DNA from 2 places in the Kribbella koreensis genome. Region 2 is predicted to be linked to the other one. Evidence: riboswitches for the same ligand, from Rfam matches in the RefSeq annotation. Region 2 holds a riboswitch; the other holds the start of a gene.
The links. Region 2 has a riboswitch for glycine ahead of ABD116_RS25450 (L-serine ammonia-lyase). Riboswitches for the same ligand answer to the same signal wherever they lie in the genome.
Positions count from the first base shown of each region.

Region 1: linked by a shared signal. The riboswitch ahead of gcvP (aminomethyl-transferring glycine dehydrogenase) and the one ahead of ABD116_RS25450 (L-serine ammonia-lyase) in region 2 are both predicted to bind glycine.

Region 1 covers NZ_BAAAHK010000017.1:230,685-242,363, reverse strand. The annotation lists gene ABD116_RS30650 (lysine N(6)-hydroxylase/L-ornithine N(5)-oxygenase family protein) at 1-925, opposite strand, end outside; gene ABD116_RS30645 (GNAT family N-acetyltransferase) at 927-1,472, opposite strand; gene ABD116_RS30640 (IucA/IucC family protein) at 1,462-3,120, opposite strand; gene ABD116_RS30635 (pyridoxal phosphate-dependent decarboxylase family protein) at 3,117-4,607, opposite strand; gene ABD116_RS30630 (serine hydrolase domain-containing protein) at 4,821-6,122, opposite strand; gene gcvP (aminomethyl-transferring glycine dehydrogenase) at 6,140-8,989, opposite strand; glycine riboswitch at 9,063-9,160, opposite strand; gene ABD116_RS30620 (MerR family transcriptional regulator) at 9,182-9,775, opposite strand; gene ABD116_RS30615 (bifunctional nuclease domain-containing protein) at 9,954-10,445, opposite strand; gene ftsR (transcriptional regulator FtsR) at 10,492-11,133, opposite strand; gene ABD116_RS30605 (zinc-ribbon and FHA domain-containing protein) at 11,174-11,679, opposite strand, start outside.
Region 2 covers NZ_BAAAHK010000013.1:257,728-269,406, forward strand. The annotation lists gene ABD116_RS25435 (hypothetical protein) at 1-112, shown strand, start outside; gene ABD116_RS25440 (alpha/beta hydrolase) at 173-1,636, opposite strand; gene ABD116_RS25445 (DUF3817 domain-containing protein) at 1,735-2,067, shown strand; glycine riboswitch at 2,144-2,236, shown strand; gene ABD116_RS25450 (L-serine ammonia-lyase) at 2,314-3,687, shown strand; gene ABD116_RS25455 (alpha/beta fold hydrolase) at 3,649-4,341, opposite strand; gene ABD116_RS25460 (SDR family NAD(P)-dependent oxidoreductase) at 4,372-5,070, opposite strand; gene ABD116_RS25465 (helix-turn-helix transcriptional regulator) at 5,174-6,016, shown strand; gene ABD116_RS25470 (alpha/beta fold hydrolase) at 5,987-6,868, opposite strand; gene ABD116_RS25475 (hypothetical protein) at 6,937-7,899, opposite strand; gene lysX (bifunctional lysylphosphatidylglycerol synthetase/lysine--tRNA ligase LysX) at 8,016-11,369, opposite strand; gene ABD116_RS25485 (DUF998 domain-containing protein) at 11,427-11,679, shown strand, end outside.

The DNA of each region.
Region 1 (11,679 bases), on a different contig from region 2:
CGGCGCGAGCAACCGCCGACTCCACGGCCACGCCCACCTGCAACTCCACAGGCGCTACCGCCGAAGCATTGAGATCGCGCTGGTAGAGCACGTCGTGGATCTCCTCCAAGGTGTCCGAGGAGATGCCCTTGTAGTGCCGCCACTGATCCTTGACCAGCCGATCACGCGTCGACTCCGCCAGCTCATGGAAGTAGTCCACGTACGACGGCGTAGTCATCTCCAGGACCAGCTTGGAGTAGTCCAGAGGCGTGTACGCCGCTGTGCGGGTCAGCCAGGCCACACCCGGTCCACCCTCTGCGTTGGCCCGCAGCAGGTCCAGCGCACACTCCGCACCCGACTGGCCGGATCCCACCACTGTCACGCGCCCAGCCCGCAGGAGGTCGTCCCGGCGGAACAGGTAGTCGGACGAGTGCAGGAACCGCTCCGCGGGCAAATCAGCAAGCGCAGCCGGTACTGCGGGCTCAGTGCCAACCCCCACCACCAGGTGCCGAGCCTTGAACACCTCTACCGTCCCAGCGCGCTCCACTGTCAGCACGAAGGCATCGCCGTCGAACACCACCTCCGACACGTGGTGCCCGAAGTGCAGCGAGTCCAGTTGCGCCGCACACCAGCGCAGGTAGGCCTCGTACTCCCGCCGCGTCGGGTGGAACTTCTCCCGCACGTAGAACTGGTAGAGCCGGTCGTTGTCCCGCAGGTACGACAGGAACGACAGCGGATGCGCCGGCTCTACCAGGCTGACCAGGTCGGCCATGAACGACACCTGCAGCATCGCATCGCCGAACATCAGCCCCCGGTGCCAGGTGAACTCGGGCCGGCTGTCCAGTACTGCCAGCCTCACCTCGTCCACGCCACTGGCCAGCGCGGCCAGCCCCAGATTGAACGGGCCACACCCGATCGCGATCACGTCGTACGGCTCGGTACTCATCTCAGGCCTCCACGGTCCGGGTGTGGACCATCAGTAGTGCTTTCTTCTCGGGTAGCTCCAGCTCCGCGTGGATGACGAAACCAGCTGCCTCGAATGCGCGGATGGAAGGAAGATTCGTGACATCTGGTTCGGCGACCACGCGCTGGCTCAGCGGGTCGGCCCGGAGCAGGGCCTCGGCCAGCGCCCGCAACAGCCGGCGCCCAAGTCCCCGGCCGAGCCGCTCGGCGTCGCCGATCGCCACATGGATGCCCCAGTCGCGCTCCTGCCAGGTGTAGTACTCCGCCAGCCGGTCGTGCCGGACCCGGTACAACTCGGCGTACGCGAAGTCCTCGCCGTCGACAGCAGTGAGGCAAGGGATCGAGTGCTCGCCGGCGAGCTGTTCCTCGATCGCCTGCGCCCACCGCTCGACCGACCAGTCCTGCTCCCACCACTTCTGGATGTGCGGCTTCGCCATCCACCAGGCGATGGTCGGGGCATCCGAAGACGCGGCGGGCCGCAGGTCGAAGCCACTGTCCAGGTGGAGCAGCGGCGCGACGTCACACCTCACTGCGCGCACCCAATCGCAGGGGATTCGGTATGTCCAGATAGACCGACTGCGCGTCCAGCGGAGCGACTACCTCGTCGATACCGCGCAGCCGGGTCATCATGTTCGCCTTGCAAGGCAACTGTTCAGCCGACAGCCAACGCTGCGCCAGCCGAGCCCCGTCAGGCCCAGCAGCTTTCAGGAAAGGCAGTGCCTCGGACAACCGGTCGCGGACGACCTCAAGCAACGCATCCTCATCAGCGAGCCCATCCACCGCCAGCGAGCCCACCACCGCGAGCGCCTGGTTGTGCAGCAGGTAGTACGTCAACCGGTCATCAACGATCGCGTCATCGACCACTGCCAGCGTGGAGTCACTCAACCCGGTCACGTCCAGCAGTCCCCGCAGGTACGACGACGCGAGGTAGTAGCCCTGGTTGTCGCGATAAGCGCCACCAGCAACCCGCCCTGCGTCATCCAGCCGGACCAGTGTGTTCTGCTGATGCGCCTCCAGCCCGATCCCCGTCTCGGCGTACAGGTGGAGCATCGGGACCAGTACTTCGTCCACGTACGACGCCACCCAGGCCTCTGCCCCGCCATCGCCATGCCCGGCGACAGCACTGCCCAGGCGACTGAGCTGCCCCGGCCGCGGCGCCACCAGCCCCGCCAGACACGCGTAGCTGTCAACACCAGCCGGTACCTCGCGCACAGCGACGTCCAGCCCCGTCAACAGCGGCCCACCCTCGTCCAGCGCGACCCACGCCGGGTCCCGGACTATGGAGAACCGGGGGTGCGCTGTCGCAGTACCGGCGTTGTAAGCAGCATCGAGAAGCCGGTTGATCTCCAGACCTCGGCGCAGCTCCGTCGGCGTCGACTCTCGGCGCGAGTTGGTGATGCGCAGTCCGAGCGACAGCTTGAGCATCACGGGCAGGTCTGGGTGGTAGACCGTGCGCAGGCTCGAGGTCGGGTACCACTGCGCACCCAGCGGCCCCAGCGGCTCCACCCGCCCGTCAGCGATTAGCGAAGCGACCCGTGGCCGCTTCAAGACGTCAGCGGCCTGCCACGGATGAGCAGGAACCAGCACCCGGCCAGACGGCGGCGTGATGCCGGCCAGCGCGGCCATCAGCTGCAGGGCGTCCAGTCCCTGCAGTGATGGCGCGCCGGCCACCTGGTCCGAGGACACCAGCTCGGCGTCCACTGCGAACCAGTGCACCGCGAAGCGGCCACCCAGCTCCGGCGAGTACGCCGCCAGCTCGGCACCGCTCAACCCGTCTCGACTCTTCGGAGCCGGATGGTTCAGGTGGCCGAACAGCAGGGCCTGCTCAGCCTCGAGGAAGCGCCCCGGGCCACGCTCATCGCTGTCGGCCACGAAGACCGTCACGTTGCGGACGGACTCCGCAGTACGGGCCGCGAGGTCGTCGACCTCGGCCGGGTCGGCATCGACCGACAGCAGCCGCACCAACTGCTCCGGGCTCACCACCGCGCCGTCGACCCGTACCTCGGCAAAGCTGTGCAGCCCAGTTCTCGACGCGTGCAGCACTGTCGCCGTCACTGTCGAAGGGCCGACCACCAGCGACAGTGGGCCGACCGAGACCGGCACAGAGGTCTCCCGCGTGTAGCACCGCAGGATCGCGTTGAGATGAGCTTCGACCGCCACTGTGCTGGGTGAGATCACGCTGCTCCTTCGCGAGGCAGGACGTCGTGACCGGTGGCCACGACCTGGTCGAGCAGTTCCTCGATGTCCGTCGCGGTGGCATTCGGGTTCAGCAGCGTCAACTTCAACGCGACCGCCGCCGGGCGGCCGCCACGGGCCGGGATCCTGGTCCGGCCGATCAGCACCCGTCCCGACGTCAGCAACCGGCGCCGGACCTCACCCTGGACAGCGTCCAGCTCGGCCGCCGCCAGCCCCTGCCCGGCGACCCGGAACAGCACCGTGGTCAGGGTCACCGGCGCCAGCAACTCGAGGTTGCTGTCGGCAACGACCCGGGCCGCGGCGGCATGCGCGAGCTCGTGACAGGTGTCGAGCATTCTGCCCAGTCCGGTCCGGCCGTATGCCGTCAGAGTGGTGGCGACTTTCACCGCGTCCGGCCGGCGGGTGGTCTGCAGGCTCCGGCCGAGCAGCCCGTCCAGCCCGGAGTCGATGTCGTCGGCCGGGTTCAGGTACTCCACCGAGCGGCCGAGCGACGCGAACCGCTCCCGGTCGGCGACGAGCAACATACTGGTCGCCGCCGGCTGCCAGCCGATCTTGTGCAGGTCCAGCGTCACCGAGTCGGCAGCCGGCAACTCAGCCAGCAGCGGCGCGAGCCGGTCCGAGAACAGCGCGCCGAACCCGTACGCCGCGTCGACGTGAACCCAGGCCCCGTGCTGTCTGGCCAGCGCGGCGATCTCCCCGATCGGGTCGATGGACCCGTAGTCCGTCGTACCGGCCGTGGCGACCACCGCGATCGGCGTGCGACCGGGCTTGTCCAGCTCGTCGGCCAGGATGTCCGCACGCATCCGGAAGTCACCGTCGGCCGGGATCGTGATGGCCGCGTCCTCCCCCAGACCGAGCGCCGCGCACGCCCGCTGGACGGAGAAGTGAGCGAGCTCCGAGCAGAACACGACCGGCTTCGCCAAGCCACCCAGGCCGTTTCGCCGTACGTCGATACCGCGCGCCGCAGCCGCATTGTCCCGGGCGATCAGCACCGCGAGCAGATTGGAGATCGACCCACCAGGCGTCAGCACACCATCGGCGGACGGCCCGAACCCGGCCATCGTCGCGAGCGCCCGGACCACCCAGCGCTCGATCTCCAGCGTCACCGGACCGGAGTCGTAGGTGTCCATCGATGCATTGCTCGCGGACGCCAGCGCATCCGCGTCGACGGCGACCTGCAGCACCGGCGGCTGCAGATGCGCGGCCGCATGCGGGTGACTGAGATCGATGCCGTCCCGATCGAGCAGACCGGCGATCAGGTCCAGCGCGGCGGACTCGCCGACCCCTGTCGACGGCACCCGCGGAGCACCCAATGTGTCCGCCGTCCGCTGCTGCACAGCAGCCGGAGTACCGGCCGGCAGCGGCCCCCGTTTACTGTCCCGAACGGTCGTTGCCAAGGGCCAGCGATGCAGCTCCACCACCCGCTGATCGCGATCGAAGGGACTATGGGGAGCGTCGAGGGACGACATCCAGCTTCTCCTGGGAAAGTTGTCGAGTAAGGCAGCCCTTACTTAGGTAGCCCTAACCTACTAACCTCGAAGCTGTGCGTGTCAACCGGGGTGACCTGCGTGATGAAACACAGCGACAGCCGCCCGTGTCGTGGTAGACACAGGCGGCTGATGGTGAACGAGCCAGCGGCCGGATGAGGTACGGGCCAGCCCGGAAGTCGCGCCGGCCGCCCGTCAGTTGCCGTACGGCGTGCGGGTCAGGGTGAAGGTGGCGAGGTCGAGGTGAGTGATCCGGTCGCCGTCGCGGATCACCCGGAGGCGTTCGCCGGCGAAGTAGCCGTCGCGGCCTTGGTAGAGATCCGGGCCGATGGGTGAGAAACGGCACGGGTAGCCGGTGGTGAGCTGGAGGATGCCGCCGGCGACGGACATCGTCAGCTGGGTGTTGCCCCAGTACCAGTGGCCGAGGAGTTCGGAGCCTTGCGCGAGTTCGGGTTCGGGGACCCACTCGATCGGCAGCGGCGGCTCGTACGACGCGAGGATGCGCATCAGGTCGAGCGGCACCGAAGCAACCCGCCCGTACGTCGAATTGCCCAGCGTCACGGCCCCGATCCGCCGCGCGCGGTCGACGAACAGTCCGGCCATGAAGCCCGGCATCGAGCCGGTGTGGCCGACGAAGAGGTACGGGTCGTCGGCATGCAGCCGCAGGCCCAGCCCGTACGACGCGGTCAGCGCCTCGCGTGGATCGGCCGCCGTCGGAGCGGCCATCTCGTCGACGGTGTCGCGGCTGAGCACCTCGTAGCCGGGGTCGATCCAGAACGCGGCGTACTTCGCCAGGTCCTCGATCGTGCTCCACAGCTGTCCGGCCGGCGCCATCGCACCGGAGTCGTACGCCGGCTCCAGGTCGAGCCGCCCGCTGAACGGATGCACCGAGTACCCCTTGGCGGCGGGGGTGACCGGGAAGTACGTCGTACGCCGCATCTCCAGCGGGTCGAGGATCCGCGCCGCCACCAACTCCATCCACGCGGCACCCCGCAACCGCGCGACGACCTCGCCCAGCAACGCATAGCCGAGGTTGGAGTAGTGATGCCGCCGATCGGGTCTGCCGGCCGCCTGCGACTCGTCCATCGCCGCCGTCAGCGCCTCGAACGAAACGCCCGGATTGCGTTCCCACCAAGGGCCTTCGGGCTCGGCGTTCATCCCGCCCGAGTGGGCGAGCAACTGCCGGATGGTCAGGTCGCCGAACGCCACGCCGGGCAGATGCTTGCCCACGGCATCATTCAGCGACAGCAGCCCGTCGTCGCGACACTGCAGCACCAGGATCGCGGTCATCGTCTTGGTGATCGACCCGATCCGGTACTGCACGTCCGGGCCCGGCGCCAGCCCTTCACCGTCCACGATCTGCCCGCGGGAGCCGGTCCACGCCAACGCGCCGTCCTTCAGCACACCGGCTGTGATGGTCGGCAGCTTGGTCTCACTCTGGGCCGCGGCGATCTCGGCGTACAAGGCCGCCGCGGTGTCAGCACGAACGTCAGTCACTCACCCAAGTATGCCCGTTACTCGAAGGCCTCCGGGGAGGGGCAGGAGCAGATCAGGTTGCGGTCGCCGTAGGCTCCGTCGATGCGGCGGACCGGCGGCCAGTACTTCGTGGTGCGGTCGACCGACTGGGGGAAAGCGGCCTCCTCGCGGGTGTAGGCGTGCTCCCACTTGTCGTTGATCACCGACGACGCGGTGTGCGGCGCGTTCACCAGCGGGTTGTCACCGGCCGGCCACTCCCCTGCCGCGACCCGGTCGATCTCGTGCCGGATCGCGATCATCGCGTCGCAGAACCGGTCCAGCTCACCCAGGTCCTCGGACTCGGTCGGCTCCACCATCAACGTCCCGGCGACCGGGAACGACATCGTCGGCGCGTGGAAGCCGTAGTCGACCAGCCGCTTCGCGACGTCGTCGACGGTGATACCGGTCTCCTTGGTCATCGGCCGCAGATCCAGGATGCACTCGTGCGCGACCAGCCCGTTCTCCCCCGTGTACAGCACCGGGAAGGCGTCCTCGAGCCGCTTGGCGACGTAGTTGGCGGTCAGTACGGCGGCCTTGGTCGCCGACGTCAGCCCCTCGGCGCCCATCATCCGGATGTACGCCCAGGAGATCGCCAGCACACCGGCCGAGCCGAACGGCGCCGCGCTGATCGGACCGACACCCGACTCCGGGCCGGCCTGGTCGAGCAACGGGTGGTTCGGCAGGTACGGCGCCAAGTGCGCGGCGACCGCGACCGGACCGACACCCGGGCCACCGCCACCGTGCGGGATGCAGAACGTCTTGTGCAGGTTCAGGTGGCTGACATCGCCGCCGAACTCGCCCGGCCTGGCCAGCCCGAGCAGCGCGTTCAGGTTCGCGCCGTCGACGTACACCTGGCCGCCGTGGTCGTGGACGATCTGGCAGACCTCGGTCACGCTCTCCTCGTACACGCCGTGCGTGGACGGGTAGGTGATCATGATCGCGGCCAGCTTCTCCGCGTGCTCGTCAGCCTTGGCGCGCAGGTCGGCCAGGTCGATCGTGCCGTCATCGTTGCCCTTGACAACAACAACCTTCATCCCGGCCATCACCGCGGAGGCGGCGTTGGTACCGTGCGCGCTCGCCGGGATCAGGCAGACGTTGCGATCTTCGTTGCCCTGGGCCCGGTGGTAGCCGCGGATCGCGAGCAGCCCCGCGAGCTCACCCTGCGAGCCGGCGTTCGGCTGGATCGAGACCTTCGCGTAGCCGGTCACCTCGGCCAGCCAGCGCTCCAGCTGGCCGATCAGCTTCACGTAGCCGGCGGCGTCCTCGATCGGCGCCAGCGGGTGCATGTCGGCGAACTCGGGCCAGGTGACGGCTTCCATCTCGGTGGTCGCGTTCAGCTTCATCGTGCAGGAGCCGAGCGGGATCATGCCGCGGTCGAGCGCGTAGTCGTAGTCCGACAGCTTGCGCAGGTAGCGCAGCATCGCCGTCTCGGACCGGTGCGTGTTGAAGACCGGGTGCGTCAGGTACTCCGAGGTCCGCGTGACCGTCTCGGCCAGGGCGTCACCGCCGAGCGCCGCGTCGTACGTCACGCCGAAGGAACGGCAGACCCCGACCAGCGCCGTCGCGTCGGTCTTCTCGTCACAGGAGATACCGACGTGGTCCGCGTCGACCTCACGCAGCCAGATGCCGTTCTGCCGAGCCGTGTCGACAACATCCGCCGCACGACCGGGCACCCGGGCCAGGACGGTGTCGAAGAACTGGTCGTGCACGACCTCGACGCCTCCGGCCTTCAGCGAGGCGGCGAGGCTGTCCGCGTGGCGGTGGACCCGCTCAGCGATCGCCTTCAGCCCCTCCGGACCGTGGTAGACGGCGTACATCGACGCGACGACAGCGAGCAGCACCTGCGCGGTACAGATGTTCGAGGTCGCCTTCTCACGCCGGATGTGCTGCTCCCGCGTCTGCAAAGCCAACCGGTACGCCGGCGCGCCATCTGCATCGACCGAAACGCCGACCAGCCGACCCGGCAGCGACCGCTCCAGCCCGGCGCGCACCGACATGAACCCAGCGTGCGGCCCACCGTAGAACAGCGGCACCCCGAAGCGCTGAGACGACCCGATGACGATGTCGGCCCCGGCCTCGCCCGGCGCCTCGAGCAGCGTCAGGGCCAGCAGGTCGGACGCGACCGCGACGAGCGTCTCCCGGTCGTGTGCCGCCGCGATCAGCGGCTTCAGGTCCCGAACGACACCGCCGGAGCCCGGGTACTGCACCAGGAAGCCGAAGAAGTCGCCCTCCGGCAGCCCATCGGTCGTGTCAGCGACGACGACCTCGATGTCGAGCGCCTCGGCGCGCGTCTGGACGACCGCGATCGTCTGCGCGAAGCAGTCGGCGTCGACCAGGAACCGGTTGCTCTTGCTCTTGCGGTTCGACCGGTGCGCCAGCGTCATCGCCTCGGCGGCGGCAGTGCCCTCGTCGAGCAGCGACGCGTTCGCGGTCGGCAGGCCGGTCAGGTCGGAGACGACGGTCTGGAAGTTCAGCAGCGCCTCGAGACGGCCCTGGGAGATCTCCGGCTGGTACGGCGTGTAAGCGGTGTACCAGGCCGGGTTCTCGACCAGGCGGCGGACGATCACCGACGGGGTGAACGTGCCGTAGTACCCCTGGCCGATCATCGAGGTGGCGACGTTGTTGCGGGCGGCGAGCTGGCGCAGTTCGGTCAGCGCGTCGACCTCGGAGGCCGGCTCGGGCAGCCGGAGCGGCTCGGTCGAGCGGATCGAGGCGGGCACCGCGGCGTCGACGAGCGCGTCGACATCGGCGTACCCGAGGGTCTCGACCATCTTGGCGATCTCGCCGGACCGCGGGCCGATGTGACGGTCGGCGAACACCGCTGACACCTGAACAGGGGTTTCAGTCATTGTGTGGAGGCTCCGTTGCTGACAATTGCCGGTGGCCTCCCCCTCTGTCACGCGGCGCGCGCTTCAGAGTCGCCTAAGACACTCGGTCCATGGGCCTGAGAGGTTCCGGGGAGGAATTGCCCCTTCGGCGCCCGACCAGACAGCAGGTCGAGACTCTCCCGAGTGTTGTGTACGGCTGAGAACGAGGGTACCTCAGCCCGTCATCCGGGCACGGCGGCGGGCAGCGAGCTCGTCGTTGGCGTGGTCGTCGCCGGTCTCGCCGTGCGCGTCGAGCCGCTCGGTCGGCAGCTCGGACAGCGATCCCTCGACCTCGCGCCAGACGCCACCGAGGGCGATCCCGAAGACGCCCTGGCCGCCGGCCAGCAGGTCGATGACCTCGTCGGGCGAGGTGCACATGTAGACCGAGGCGCCGTCGCTCATCAGCGTGATCTGGGTCAGGTCGTCGATGCCGCGCTTGCTCAGGTGGGCGATGGCGCTGCGGATCTGCTGCAGCGAGATGCCCGCGTCGAGCAGCCGCTTGATCACTTTGAGCAACAAGACGTCGCGGAAGCCGTAGAGCCGCTGGGTGCCGGAACCGGTGGCCGGGCGGACGGACGGTGAGACCAGTCCGGTGCGGGCCCAGTAGTCCAGCTGGCGGTAGGTGATACCGGCCGCGGCACAGGCCGTCGGGCCGCGGAAACCGACGTCGTCGGGCATCGGTTTCAGGTCGTCCTCGAAGAGCAGACCCTGGACGCCGGCGGTGACGGCCGCCTCGGCGTGTGCTTCGGACGTCGACTGCGCCGTCAGATCTGTGTCGCCGGTGCGTGTCACGCCTGAGCCTCCCTGGGTACCGACTGGAACGGATCACATCCGTGGAGTTACAACACCCCACGACTCCTTCAAGGTAAGCCGCCGCTCAGGCCGGGTCAACGACAACCGCCCCGAGCCGGATGCGTGTCGCGGATCCAATACGAATCGTTACCTGTCAGCTCTTGTCGAAGTCTTCCGGTGTGACGTGATCGAGGAACTCGCGGAAGCGCTCGACCTCCTCCTCCTCGACCACCTCGTCGTCCTCGTTCTCACTGTCCGGAACCGGGATGCCGGCCTCGGCCAGGATCTCCTCGGTGCAGAACACCGGCGTACCGGTCCGCAGCGCGAGCGCGATCGAGTCCGACGGGCGGGCGGAGATCTCGGTCTTGTCGTCGAAGACCAGGATCGCCTCGAACACGCCGTCGGTCAGGTTCACGATCCGGACCTGGCTCAGCGTGTGCCCGAGCACCCGGATGGTCTCCGCGAACAGGTCGTGGGTCAGCGGCCGGGGAGGCTCCATCCCCTGCTGGGCGAAAGCGATGGCGCTCGCTTCGGCCGCGCCGATCCAGATCGGCAGGTACCGCTCTCCGCCGACCTCCCGGAGCAGCACGATCGGCTGACTCGAGGGCATCTCAACCCGGACTCCGACCACGTCGACTTCGCGCACTCCTTCAGCCTACTCTGCGGGCCAGGCCGGGGCTGCCCCGCCGGGGTCAGCGGGTGAGCCGTGACCGGACGAGTGCCGCGTGCAAACGCACCGCGAGGGCGGCCAGTTCGAGCGTCTTGTCGTCGCGCCGGGGCTGTACGACCTGCTCGATCAGCCCGACCTCACGATCGGCGGCGGCCCGGAACGGCCGCAGATGCCGCGGCTCGATCCCGTACTGCGCGAACTCGGCGGCCGCCTTGGCGATCAGGATCGCGTCGCCGTCGTAGTGGTTGCCCCGGGCCACGACGAGGTTGTGACTCTCCAGCTGCTCGAGCAACTCGGCCGTGATCCCGGCCGCCTCGCGCAGCTCGTCCCGGGTCAGCTTCAACTCGGTCCCGTACGTCGAGAAGTCCTCGGCATCGGGCAGCCCGGCAGGCTGGGGCAACGTCTGCGGCGCCGCCGGCCGGCCACCAGGAGCAGGCGGCCGCAGCCCGCGATCCATCGCGTCGAGGTGGTCCTTGATCACCTTCAGCGGCAGGTACTGGTCGCGCTGCGCGGTCAGCACATAGCGAAGCCGCTCGATGTCGGCGGTACTGAACTTGCGGTACCCCGAAGCGGTCCTGGCCGGCGTCACCAGCCCCTCCGCCTCGAGGAAGCGGATCTTGGAGATGGTGACGTCGGCGAACTCGGCCTGCAGGAGCTGCAGCACCTCACCGATGCTGCTGCCCCCTAGTGCGGAGTCTCCAGACTCAGGCTTGGCCACTGGCGTAGTAGACCAGCCGGTACTTGCCGATCTGCACCTCGTCGCCGTTCGACAGCTGCAGCTCGTCGATCCGGTCGCGGTTCACGTAGGTGCCGTTCAGGCTGCCGACGTCGCGGACCTTCACGCCCTGCGGGTCGCGCCGGAACTCCGCGTGCCGGCGGGACACGGTCACGTCGTCGAGGAAGATGTCGCTGTCGGGGTGCCGGCCGGCGGTGACCACGTCGACGTCGAGCAGGAACCGGCTGCCCGCGTTCGGGCCGCGCTGGACGATCAGCAGCGCCGATCCCTGGGGCAGCGCGCCGACCGCGGCCTCGTCCTCGGCGGACAGGCTCTCGCCGAGATCGAAACGCTCGGTCTCCGGCTCGACGCTGATCGGTGCGAGCATCGCGGTGTCGGTCACCCCGGGGGCGGTCACCGGACGGTCCGCGCCAGGGAGCATCGTTCCGCACTGCGAGCAGAACTTGCTGCCCTCGGAGTTCTCGTGCCCGCACT
Region 2 (11,679 bases):
CCAGGCCGAGGCTCTCGAGCGCGCGTGCGCCCGGCTCCTCGAGCTGTCCAGCGAGGTGCTCCGCAGCGGATCGCTCACCCGTGTCCAGGAAGCGCACCTCGTCTCCGTCTGACAGCCGGTTGGGAACAATGATGGGGCTCCTCGCCATGCCCGGCGAGGAGCCCCATCGTCATCAGGACGCCGGCGGTACCGCCGGACAGGTCGTGCCGCGTCGCGGAACGGTCAGTGAGATCAGGTAGCTGTCGATTGCTTGCCCTACGCAAGGACTCTTGGTATAGCTGCCGTGTCCCCAGCCCTCGTACGTGAGCAGCACCCCCTGCTCGCCGAGCTGGCGCGCGACACTGGTCGCCCAGCTGTAGCCGGTGGCCGGATCGTGAAGCGCGTTCGCGAGTAGCGCGGGGGTCTTGAGGCCGCGAATCTTCAAGTCCTGTTGGGGATTCACGGCCTTCGGCAGCCCGAGGCAGTTGGTCACCGCGAGCAGCGTCGGCGGGATCTTCAGGTCCTGGTTGTTCCGCGCGAGCCGTCGTACGTGCGCTGAGAACTCACCATACGTGCGGACCGGCAGGCTGAGGTCCCGGCAGAACGGTGCGAGCGTGTTCGGGGCCAGCCCGGTCGGTACCGGGGGTTCGCCCGTCGGTGGGGCGCTCGTCTCCAGCCGCTTCAACAGGTCGGCCAGCGCGGCCCACTGCGGCTCGTAGAGCATCCGGAACACCCCGAAGGTCAGCGTGAACGGCGTCGCCTTCACGCTCGCCTGCCGTGGATCCGGCAGCTCGCCACGACCGGCCCGGGCGAGCAGTTCCGCCCACAGCGCGTGGATGTCGCGCCCGTGTAGCGAGCAGGCGGTCGCCTCTTCGCACCAGTTCACGAACTCGGTGAACGAGTCCTGCGCCGTCGCGGCCTGCGCGTCGAGGAACTCACCGGTTGTCGAGTCGCCGTGGTCGAAGACGCTCTCCAGGACGAGCGCGCGCAGCCGGTGCGGGTACCTCTCGGCGTACAGCTCACCGAGCATGGTCCCGTACGAGCTGCCGTGGAAACTGATCTTGGTCTCACCCAGCGCCGCGCGGATCGCGTCGACATCGCGAACCGTCTGCAGGGTGTCGATGTGGTCGTAGACCGGCCCGGTGTGGGTGCGGCAGTCCTGGTCCAGTTCGCGGTTGTAGCGGATGGTCTGGTCGAACTGCGCGCGGCTGCTGATCTGCGGCGAGGGCTGCTTGGCGAGCAACGCGGCCGAGCAGACGACCGGGTTGCTGCGGGCGATCCCACGGGGGTCGAAGCTGACGATGTCGAACCTGTCCTCCAGGGCGTCGCTGAAGCGGGTCATACCGGTCCGGATCCGGTCGACCCCGGAGTCGCCGGGGCCGCCCGGGCCGAACACCAGGGTGCCGATGCGGGTTGACGGGTCTTTCGCAGTACGGCGGGCTATCGCCAGGCCGAAGGTGGGTCCGTCCGGGTGGTTCCAGTCCACCGGGACCTGGAGGGTCGCGCATTCGGAGCCGGCGACGAGCTTGGGATCCTCTTTGGGTTTGACCTCGCAGTCGGTCCACTGCAAGGACTTCGGTTGTACGGCGGTTGCCGGTGGCGCGACCAGGCCGGCGATGACGACGCCGGCGATCGCACCCCACGTGATGAGCTTCATCCCCCGATCCTGGGCAAACGCCTTCCCGTGCGCATCGGGGACAGACCCGGCCCGAACCCCCGGCTCGCCTTGGGGGACTTGTTAGGGTCACTGATCTGATGACTGAGACGACGACCGCTGTTGAGACTCCGGCCGGATCGAAGCACGCGACGGTGTTCCGTGCCGTGGCGATCGCCGAGGCGATCTCCTGGACCGGGCTGCTGATCGGGATGCTGTTCAAGTACGTGCTGTCCGACAACGAGATCGGCGTGAAGATCTTCGGGCCGGTGCACGGCACGATCTTCATCGCCTACGTGATCACGGTGCTCGCGGTCCGCAAGCAGCTGCGCTGGACGGTCCCGGTCACGCTGGCCGCTCTGGCCGCCAGCATCCCGCCACTGTTCACCTGGTTCTTCGAGCTCTGGGCGCAGCGCACCAACCGGTTGTCCTGAGTTCACCCGCTGCCGGATTGACGCGCGCGGCCGGTCCGCCGTACCGTCGCGGCGAGTAGTGAAATCAGCAGCCGCATGAACCCGTGCGGGAGAGACCCGGGCCTGACCCGGGCGCCGTAGGAGCAACTCTCCCCAAGAATCTCTCAGGCACCTTCACCGTGCGGGCGAGGCACCTCTGGAAGGCACACTGCCTGACAGAGCGGGGAGGCATACCAATCGGTCAATGGCGACCAGGAGGCCTCCAGCATGGCGATCAGCGTGTTCGACCTGTTCAGTATCGGGATCGGCCCGTCGAGCTCCCACACCGTGGGACCGATGCGAGCCGCCCGCACCTTCGCGCTCGGCCTGGCCGCGGACGGGTTACTCGACCGTACAACGGCCGTCGAGTCGCAACTCTTCGGCTCCCTCGGCGCCACCGGCCACGGGCACGGCAGCAACAAGGCGGTCATCCTCGGGCTGGAGGGTGAGGACCCGGAGACGGTCGACACCCGCTCGGTGGAGAGCCGGGTCGCCGCGATCCGCGCGGCCGGCCGGCTCCGGCTCGCCGGTCAGCGGGAGATCGTCTTCGACGAGAACAACCAGCTGATCATGCACCGGCGCAAGGCGCTGCCGTACCACCCGAACGGGATGACCTTCGTGGCCCGGGCCGCTGACGGCACCTGTCTGCGGGAGCGGACGTACTACTCGGTCGGCGGCGGTTTCGTCGTCGACGAGAACGCGGCGGCCGGTGACCGGATCGTCGCGGACCGTACTCCGCTCAAGTACCCGTTCCTGTCCGGCAACGAGCTGCTCGTCCGCTGCCAGGAGTCGGGCCTGCCGATCAGCGAGGTGATGCTCGCCAACGAGCTGGCCTGGCGGACCGAGCCCGAGATCCGCGAGGGCCTGCTGCACATCTGGCAGGTGATGCAGGACTGCGTCGACGAGGGCTGTGAGACCGAGGGCACGCTGCCGGGCGGTCTCAAGGTCCCGCGCCGGGCGGCCGCGCTGCACAAGAAGCTCAGCGGCGACAAGTGGTCGGTCGATCCGCTGAAGGTGATGGACTGGGTCAACCTGTTCGCGCTCGCGGTGAACGAGCAGAACGCGTCCGGCGGCCGGATCGTCACGGCGCCGACGAACGGTGCCGCGGGGATCATTCCGGCCGTGCTGCACTACTACCGTCGCTTCGTGCCGGGGGCATCGGAGGACGGCGTGGTCCGGTTCCTGCTGGCGGCCGCGGCGATCGGCGTTCTGTACAAGGAGAACGCGTCGATCTCCGGCGCCGAGGTCGGATGTCAGGGCGAGGTCGGCTCGGCCTGCTCGATGGCGGCCGCCGGGCTGTGCGAAGTACTGGGTGGTACTCCGGAGCAGGTCGAGAACGCGGCCGAGATCGCGATGGAGCACAACCTCGGCCTGACCTGCGACCCGGTCGGCGGGCTGGTTCAGATCCCCTGTATCGAGCGCAACGCGATGGCGTCGATGAAGGCGATCAACGCCGCCCGGATGGCGATGCACGGCGACGGCGTCCATGTCGTCTCGCTCGACAAGGTGATCAAGACGATGCGCGAGACCGGCGCCGACATGAAGATCAAGTACAAGGAGACCTCACGTGGCGGCCTGGCCGTGAACGTGATCGAGTGCTGACGGATCCTCCACGTGCGCGTTGTGCCCCAACCCGGCCAGCGTGACGACGTGCCCGCCCAGCGCGGTCAGCTCGGCATCCGTGTTCATCGGATCAAGCTCACCGCGCGCCAGCACGACCTCCGCCTGACTAGCCGCGATCAGCTTCTCCATACCCGGCGCACCCACCGCCCAGGTCCCCGGATCCATCGCCAGCCGCCACCGCCCATCGACCTGCTTGATCCCATGCTCAACCGCGCCGCTGTCCGGCTCGACCAGCCCTTGTAACCCAGACACCTTGAGAAACCGGGCAGCCGCCTCGTCCCGACTCTCGAACCACCCGATCGGTTTCTGCGCCAGCGCCCCCGCCCGCCCCAGATCATCCGCCGACCAGCTCACCTTCACCCCCAACGCCACCACCCGATCCACCTGCACGCCGTACCGCCCACTGGCCAACTCCAGCCCAATCACCCCACCGAGCGAATGCCCGACGACCACCAACCCCTCCCGCACCGGCAGCGCCTCCGCAACCGCGCCCGCCATCGACTCGAAGGTGTACCGCGGGAGCGTAGGTGCACTCCCGTGCCCGGGCAGGTCCGGCGCGATCCGCGGCTGCGGCCACCCGTCCCAAACCCGGCCGGTAGCTCCTAGTCCATGCAGCAACACGAGAGATGACATGCGGGCCAGGCTCTCAGACCCGGGCCGCTGTCACCAGGGGACGAGGCCTGTGTTGCGTTGGTAGGTGGCTGTGGGGCCGGTTTTGTCGATGGTGGCCAGGCGGACGATGCTGGCGGCGCCTTCGGGGATGGACTGGTGGCCTCGGTGGCCGTTGAAGTCGGTGGCGGTGTAGCCGGGGTCCACGGCGTTGATGCGCATTTCGGGGTTGAGGTGGGCGTACTGGGCGGTGAGCATGTTGAGGGCGGCCTTGGAGGAGCTGTAGATCGGGGCGGGGATCCAGGCGGCCTCGCGGACCGTGGGGTCGGTGGCCATACCGATGGAGCCCAGGCCGCTGCTGACGTTGACGACTACGGGGTTGTCGCTTGCCTTGAGCAACGGCAGGAAGGCGTTCAGGACGCGGAAGGCGCCGAAGACGTTGACGTTGTAGACGGTCTGGAAGTCGTCGGCGGTGAGCTGGTCGGCGGGCTTGAAGGGGCCGGGGATGCCGGCGTTGTTGACGAGTACGTCGAGGTGGCCGGCCTCTTCCTGCACCTGCTTGACGGCGTTCTGGACCGACTCGTCGTCGGTCACCTCCAGCTGGACGAAGCGGGCACCGAGCTCGTCGGCCGCCTTGCGTCCACGCTCGGGGTCGCGCGCACCGACGTACACGGTGTGGCCGAGGGCAACGAGTTGACGGGCTGTTTCGTAGCCGAGGCTCTTGTTGGCCCCGGTGATGAGTGTTGTTGTCATGGCTCCAATCTCGTCGCTTCGCGACGGTGCAGGTAGTGCACGCTTTGTCCTGGGGATTGGCAGTACCCAGGCTGAAGCGCGGGTTGCGGGAGATACTGGACGGGTGGCTGAACTAGGCAAGACGCTCCACGCGTGGCGGGATCGGGTGACTCCCGCCGAGGCGGGCCTGCCCGCGGGCGGGCGGCGGCGGGCGCCGGGGCTCCGGCGTGAGGAGCTGGCGCTACTGGCCGGGCTGTCGGTCGACTACATCCTCCGGCTCGAGCAGGGGCGGTCGTCCGCGCCGTCGGCCCAGGTACTGACCGCGTTGGCCCGGGCGCTGCGGTTGACTGATTCCGAGCGGGACCACCTGTTCGTGCTGGCCGGTCAGACGCCACCGCGGCCCGGGGCGATCTCGACGTACATCCCGCCCGGGGTGCAACGGCTGATCGGCCAGCTCGAGGGTGCGCCCATCTGCGTGTGCGCCGCCTCCTGGACGATGATCAGCTGGAACCCGCTCTGGTCGGCGCTGATCGGCGACCCGTCCGTCTTCCGGGGCCGCGAGCGCAACATCATCTGGCGGCACTTCATGCGGCCCGGAATCGCGGGCTTCGACCGCGTGGCGCAAACCCCGGAGCAGGCGGCCGCCTTCACCCGGGCCATGGTCACCGACCTCCGCGCCGCCACCGCCCGCTACCCCAACGACGCCGACCTCCGCGACCTCATCAAGGAACTGCGCACCGGTAGCCCCCGTTTCGCGGCGCTATGGGACGACCACGTCGTCGGCTTTCATGAGTCCAACGTCAAAACCATCAACCACCCGGAACTCGGCGAGATGCTCCTCGACTGCGACGTCCTCACCGCCCCTGGCAGTGACCTCCGCCTGGTCATCTACACGGCCGCCCCCGACACAGAAGCCGCCGAAAAACTCCGCCTGCTCTCAGTCCTCGGCCTGCAAGCCCTCAGCTGATGCCGAGGCCGAGGCCGACGTTGAGGCTGACGCCGAGGTGTTGAGGATGGTTCGGGCTACTAGGTCGGGGGCGTCGTTCATGGGGACGTGGCCGCAGCTGTAGAGCGGGATGATCCGGGCCTCGGGGATCTGGAGGTGGGCCCGGGCCGCCTGGCGGGGGAGGAGGATTCGGTCGTGGGTGCCCCAGGCGATGGTGACGGGGAGGTCCGGTACGTCGCCGTCGAAGGTGACTCCGGATTTGCCCAGGCGGGCCACCCGGTCGAAGGCGGTGGCGGTGCGGAGGGCGAAGGTTTCGGCGACCACTGCCTCGGGGGCGCGCTGGGCGGGGTGGTTGTAGATCATGCCGGTCATCACGCGGCGGCCGGCGGCGGTGCGGGCCATCCGGCGGATGGTTGAGTCGGGGGTGCGTTGAGCCACCCGGCGCATGTTGGCCAGGACATTGAGGGCCCAGGAACGTTCGCGAGGAGACCAGAAGCCGGCCGGGGACAGTGCGGTGACCGAGCGGACCGAGCCGAGTTGGCCGAGGCGCAGGGCGACCAGGCCGCCCATCGAGTTGCCGGCGACGTCGGGTTTGCCGAGATCGAGCGCAGTACAGAAGGCTTCGACGGCGTGGGCGAAGGAGTCGACCTCGTCGGGGATGCCGGCCGGTACGTCGGGAGACTCGCCGAAACCGGGGAAGTCGAGCGAGATCACGTCGCGCGACTCGGCCAGCTGCTCGATCACCGGGTCCCATGCCTGCCGGTGGTGACCGATGCCGTGCAGGAGTACCAGCGGCGGACCCGCGCCCTTGCGGTCGTACGCGATCTCCACCCCGGGGACACCGGCCACGGTCACGGTCGCAGTAGCGCTCATGAACTCATGGTCACCCCGGGGTGGCCTCCTGTCATCGTGACATGGCCGATGTCACATACCTGAGAAGATCAGTACGGATCGACCTCGCTCGACGAGGCATTTCCGAGGACCGAGGCCTGGAGCTGGACCTCCCAGCCCTGGTTCTTGCCGAACGGCTGGTCGAACTTCTTGAACGAGCAGTCCGAGCTGAACTGGCGCCGCTTCGGGTTCCAGTCCTTGCCGCTCTTGATGTACAGCTGGTAGCCGCCGCCGATCCGGCGGACCGTGGCGGTCTTCTTGGCCTGGACGTACATCATGATGTGCGGCTTGCCCGGGGCCTTGCCGGTGGGGACGATCGAGACGGCCACGTCGCTGGACGAGCCGTTCTTGACCCGCAGCGCGCCGGACCCGCCGTTGCCGGTACGCACGATGACGTCACCGTTCGACGGGCGGTTGTCGGTCGGCTCGGGGCCGAGGTCCGGCAGCGTCCGGCCGACGATCAGCCCGATGGTCCGCAGCTGGACCACCGCCGGGTTCAGCGTCGCGGTGAGCTGGCGCTGGAGTGCCTGCGAGACGTACGCGAGCCCGCCGCAGCCGATGTCGCTGGTGTCACCGTTGCTCATCGCGGTGGCCGCATTCCTCAAGCGCAGTTGAAGGACCCGGTTCGCGGGGATCGCCCGGGCCGGTGGCTTGATCGATCCCAGCTTGAGCGACTCGGCGTTCAGCGCCTGGGTCAGGTTGTCCAGCGCGGTGTCCAGGCTGTCTTCGGTCTTGACCCGTCCCAGCGCGCCGATCTCGCTGTCCAGCCGCTTGTCGAGCTCGAGCAGCACGCCCTGGTACTGCGCTTGCGTCAACGGCCCCGCGGGCTTCGGCGGCACTGTCGGCGTCGGTGCCGAAGTGGGCGCCGAGGTCGGCGCGGTCGTCGGGTCGGTCGACGACGTACTGGTCGTCGGTTCGACGCTCGACAATGTCTTGTCGTCGTCGGAATCGCCACAGCCCGCCACCAGCGCCAGCATGGCGATGCCGACGGAAATGGACAGAGTTCTGCGCATGAATGCCCCCAGGTCCTCGATGTTCCCCTTGTCAGCAAACCCTAAGTGGCAAAGGGATTCCCCGCGACCCCGAGGCCAGAACCTGTCAGACGCAGCAGAGGTCCGGGCGGTTCCGATCAGATTCGGGGCGCCGGCCGGACGAACGGGAAGGCGAGGGTGGCCCGGATGTTCTGGCCGGTCAGCATCATCATCACCCGGTCGACGCCGATGCCGAGCCCACCGGTCGGCGGCATCGCGTACTCGAGCGCGCTGAGGAAGTCCTCGTCCAGCGACATCGCCTCGGGGTCGCCCGACGCAGCCTTCAGCGACTGCTCGGTGAGCCGTCGCCGTTGCTCGACGGGGTCGACGAGCTCGGAGTACGCCGTACCGATCTCCGCGCCGAAGGCGACCAGGTCCCAGCGCTCGGCCAGCCGCGGGTCGTTGCGATGGGTGCGGGTCAGCGGCGACGTCTCGAGCGGGAAGTCGGTGTAGAAGGTCGGCAGGGTGGTCGTCGGCTCGACCAGTTCGTCGTACAGCTCGAGCACGAGTTCGCCCGCTGTCAGGTCGAAGCCGGCATGCACGCCGTGCTCCGCGCACAGTTCACGCAAACGCTCGATCGAGGTACCGGAGTCGATCGGTACGCCGGTAGCGCGACCGACCGCGTCGTGCACGGTGATCACCGGCCAGTCGCCCGAGATGTCGAGCTCGCCGTCGGGGCGCTTCACGATCGGCTTGCCGTGGACCGCCGTCGCGGCCTCGATCAGCAGCTCGCGGGTGAGCTCGCGCATCACGTTGTAGTCGGCGTACGGCTGGTACGCCTCGACCGAGGTGAACTCCGGGTTGTGGGTGGCGTCCGCGCCCTCGTTGCGGAAGTTGCGATTCAGCTCGAAGACCTTGCCCATCCCGCCGACGCTGAGCCGCTTGAGGAACAGCTCCGGCGCGATCCGCAGGAACAGGTCGGTGTCGTAGGCGTTGATGTGGGTGACGAACGGCCGCGCGTTGGCCCCGCCGTGCACCGCCTGCAGCATCGGCGTCTCGACCTCGATGAAGCCACGCGACTCGAACCCGTTCCGCAACGCCCGGACGGCGGTACTGCGATGCTGCATCATCTGCAGCGACTCGGGGTTCATCACCAGGTCGAGGTGCCGTTGCCGGACCCGCGCCTCCGGGTCGGTGAAGCCCTTTCGCTTGTCCGGCAGGGGATGCAGGCACTTGGCTGCCATCACCCACTCGGTAGCGGCGACCGACAGCTCGCCCCGGCGGCTGGTGACGACCTCGCCGGTGACGCTGACGTGGTCGCCGATGTCGACCAGGCGCCGCCAGTTGTCGACGGATTCCTCACCGGTCGCGCCGGCCGACAGCATCACCTGCAGGCTGGACAGACCGTCCTGCAGCAAGGCGAAGGAGAGCGCGCCATGGTTGCGCATCCGCATCACCCGGCCGGTGACGGAGACCTCGTGGCCGGTGTGGTGATCGGGTGGCAGGTTCTGGTGGAGCGCGCGGATCCGTTCCAGGGTTTCGGTTCGCGGTACCGTGACCGGATACGGATCGATGCCCTTGGCAACGAGTTCGGCGAGTTTGCAGCGCCGGATCTGTTCCTGCTCGGTCAGCCTGCGATCCGGCAGCACCGGCCTGAGCAGCTCCTGCTCCTGCTCCCGTACGGCCGCAGCGAACTGTCCGCCGTCGGCAGCCATGATCGCGTGCCGCTCGGCGGTCTCCGCGCTGTCGACGCGGGTCCATGGCCGAGGCGCCGGGAGGAAGCCTTCCGCGGTACCGGCGGCCAGCAGTACTTGGGCCAGCGACGCGCCGCGGGAGTAGCAGATCAACCGCGGGGACCAGCGCGGCAAGTACTTCTCGTTGGACTGGTACAGGCTCTCCAGCTGCCAGAACCTCGACGCGGCGGTCAGCAGCGCGTTGGTGAGTCGCAGCACCGGCCCGGCGCCGACCCGCTCGGCGTCGCTGAAGATCTCCCGGAACATCGCGAAGTTCAGCGAGATGTGGTGTACGCCGAGATCGCCGCAGGCCTCGACCAGCGCGTTGACCATGAACTCCATCAGGCCGTTCACGGACTCGGGATCGCGCCGCATCAGGTCCAGCGAGACGCCGCGCACACCCCAGGGAGCGAACGAGAGCAGACCCCGTACCGCGCCGTCGGAGTCGCGCGCGATGACCATCACGCACCGTGCGTCGGCGGGGTCGCCGAGCCGGCCGAGCGCCATCGAGAAGCCCCGCTCGGTCTGCGCGCCCCGCCACTTCTCGGCGAGCTTCACGTACTCCGAGAGCGCCTCGGGCGAGAGGTCGCCATGCCGGACGACTTCGGCGTGGTACCCGGCTCGCTGGGCCCTGGTGACGGCTTGCCGCACCGGTCGCATGGTCCGGCCCTCGAGGGTGAAGTCGGCGACGTCGATGATCGCCTCGTCGCCCATCGCGAGCGCGCGCAGACCGGCGTCGACGTACGCGTGCGCGGCCTCTTCGCTCGCCGACAGCACAGCAGGGGACCAGCCGTAGTTCTGCGCCTCGGCCAGCCAGCGCTGGATCGCGCCGGGCCAGGCCGCCGGATCGCCGATCGGGTCGCCGCTGGCGAGACTGACGCCGTTGACGACCCGGTAGGCGATCGCCGCCTGGTTGTCGGGCGCGAAGACGACGGCCTTGTCGCGCCGGGTGGCGAAGTAGCCGAGCGAGTCGCGTTCGCCGTACTCGAGCAGCAGCCGGCGGACCTGGAGCTCCTCGGCCTGGCTGAGGTACCGGACCCGGCGGACCGAGCGGAGGAAGATCGCGAAGGCGACCACCAGCGAGGCCGCCGAGATGGCGCCGACGGTCAGCCCGACCCAGCCGTGGCCCTCGTGTCCCTCGCCCATCTTGCTGCGGCTCTGACCGAGGGCGGCGATCACCGCCCAGCCGATCTTCTCCTTCTGGCCGGTCAGCGTCCGGGGGAAGGCCTGGGTCAGCATGATGCTGACCGTGATCGAGATCAGCAGGCCGCCGATCAGGGCGCCGACCGCGAGCCTGCGAGTACCGGGTGCCAGCCGGGCCGGGAACGAGGCGCGGATCTTCCACAGCAGCAGGACCAGCGCGGCCACCACGATCACCCGGGCGATGGCCAACTCGAGATCCTGTGGCTTGGCCTCGCCGAACTCCTGGATCAGGTCCTGGTCGCGCGGATTGGCCAGCCGGACGCTGGCCAGTCCGACCGCGGCCATCGAGGTCAGCAGCCAGAGCGCCTCGAAGACCCACAGGACCCAGAGCAGTGCGGCCCGCTTGCCGCGCAGCAGCGCGCTGCCGACGACGGCCAGGTAGACGGCCGAGAAGAACGTGTGCCCGGCGGGGATACCGAAGAAGTCGAAGGCCTGGTCGACGCGCTTCACATAGGCCGGTGCGAACAGGTGCAACGGGATGGCGAGGAACGACCAGATCGACGCGAATATGACGACCCGCCCGACCCAGACGGCCGCGCGCTGTTGCCACTGCGGGATGACCTGTTCCGACGACACCCAGCGATCATCCCATCCTCAGGTGTTGACTTTGGTCTCATATGCAACTCTTCGGTCATGATGGTCGTCCCCGCCCTGTTCCCGTACCGGTTGGTCCGGGGCCTGATGGTCGCCGCGGGAGTGCTCTACTGCAGCCTGCTGCTCGAGCTGGCGGCCGGGTTTCCGCTCGATCTGCGGAATTCGATGCTCAGCGAACTGGCGGCGCTGGACCAGCCGACCAGCAGCTATGCCCGGGCGATGGACCTCGCCACCGGGATCCTGCTGGTGGTCGCGGCCGTGCTGGCCCGCTCGGCCGCCCGGATGCACCGCG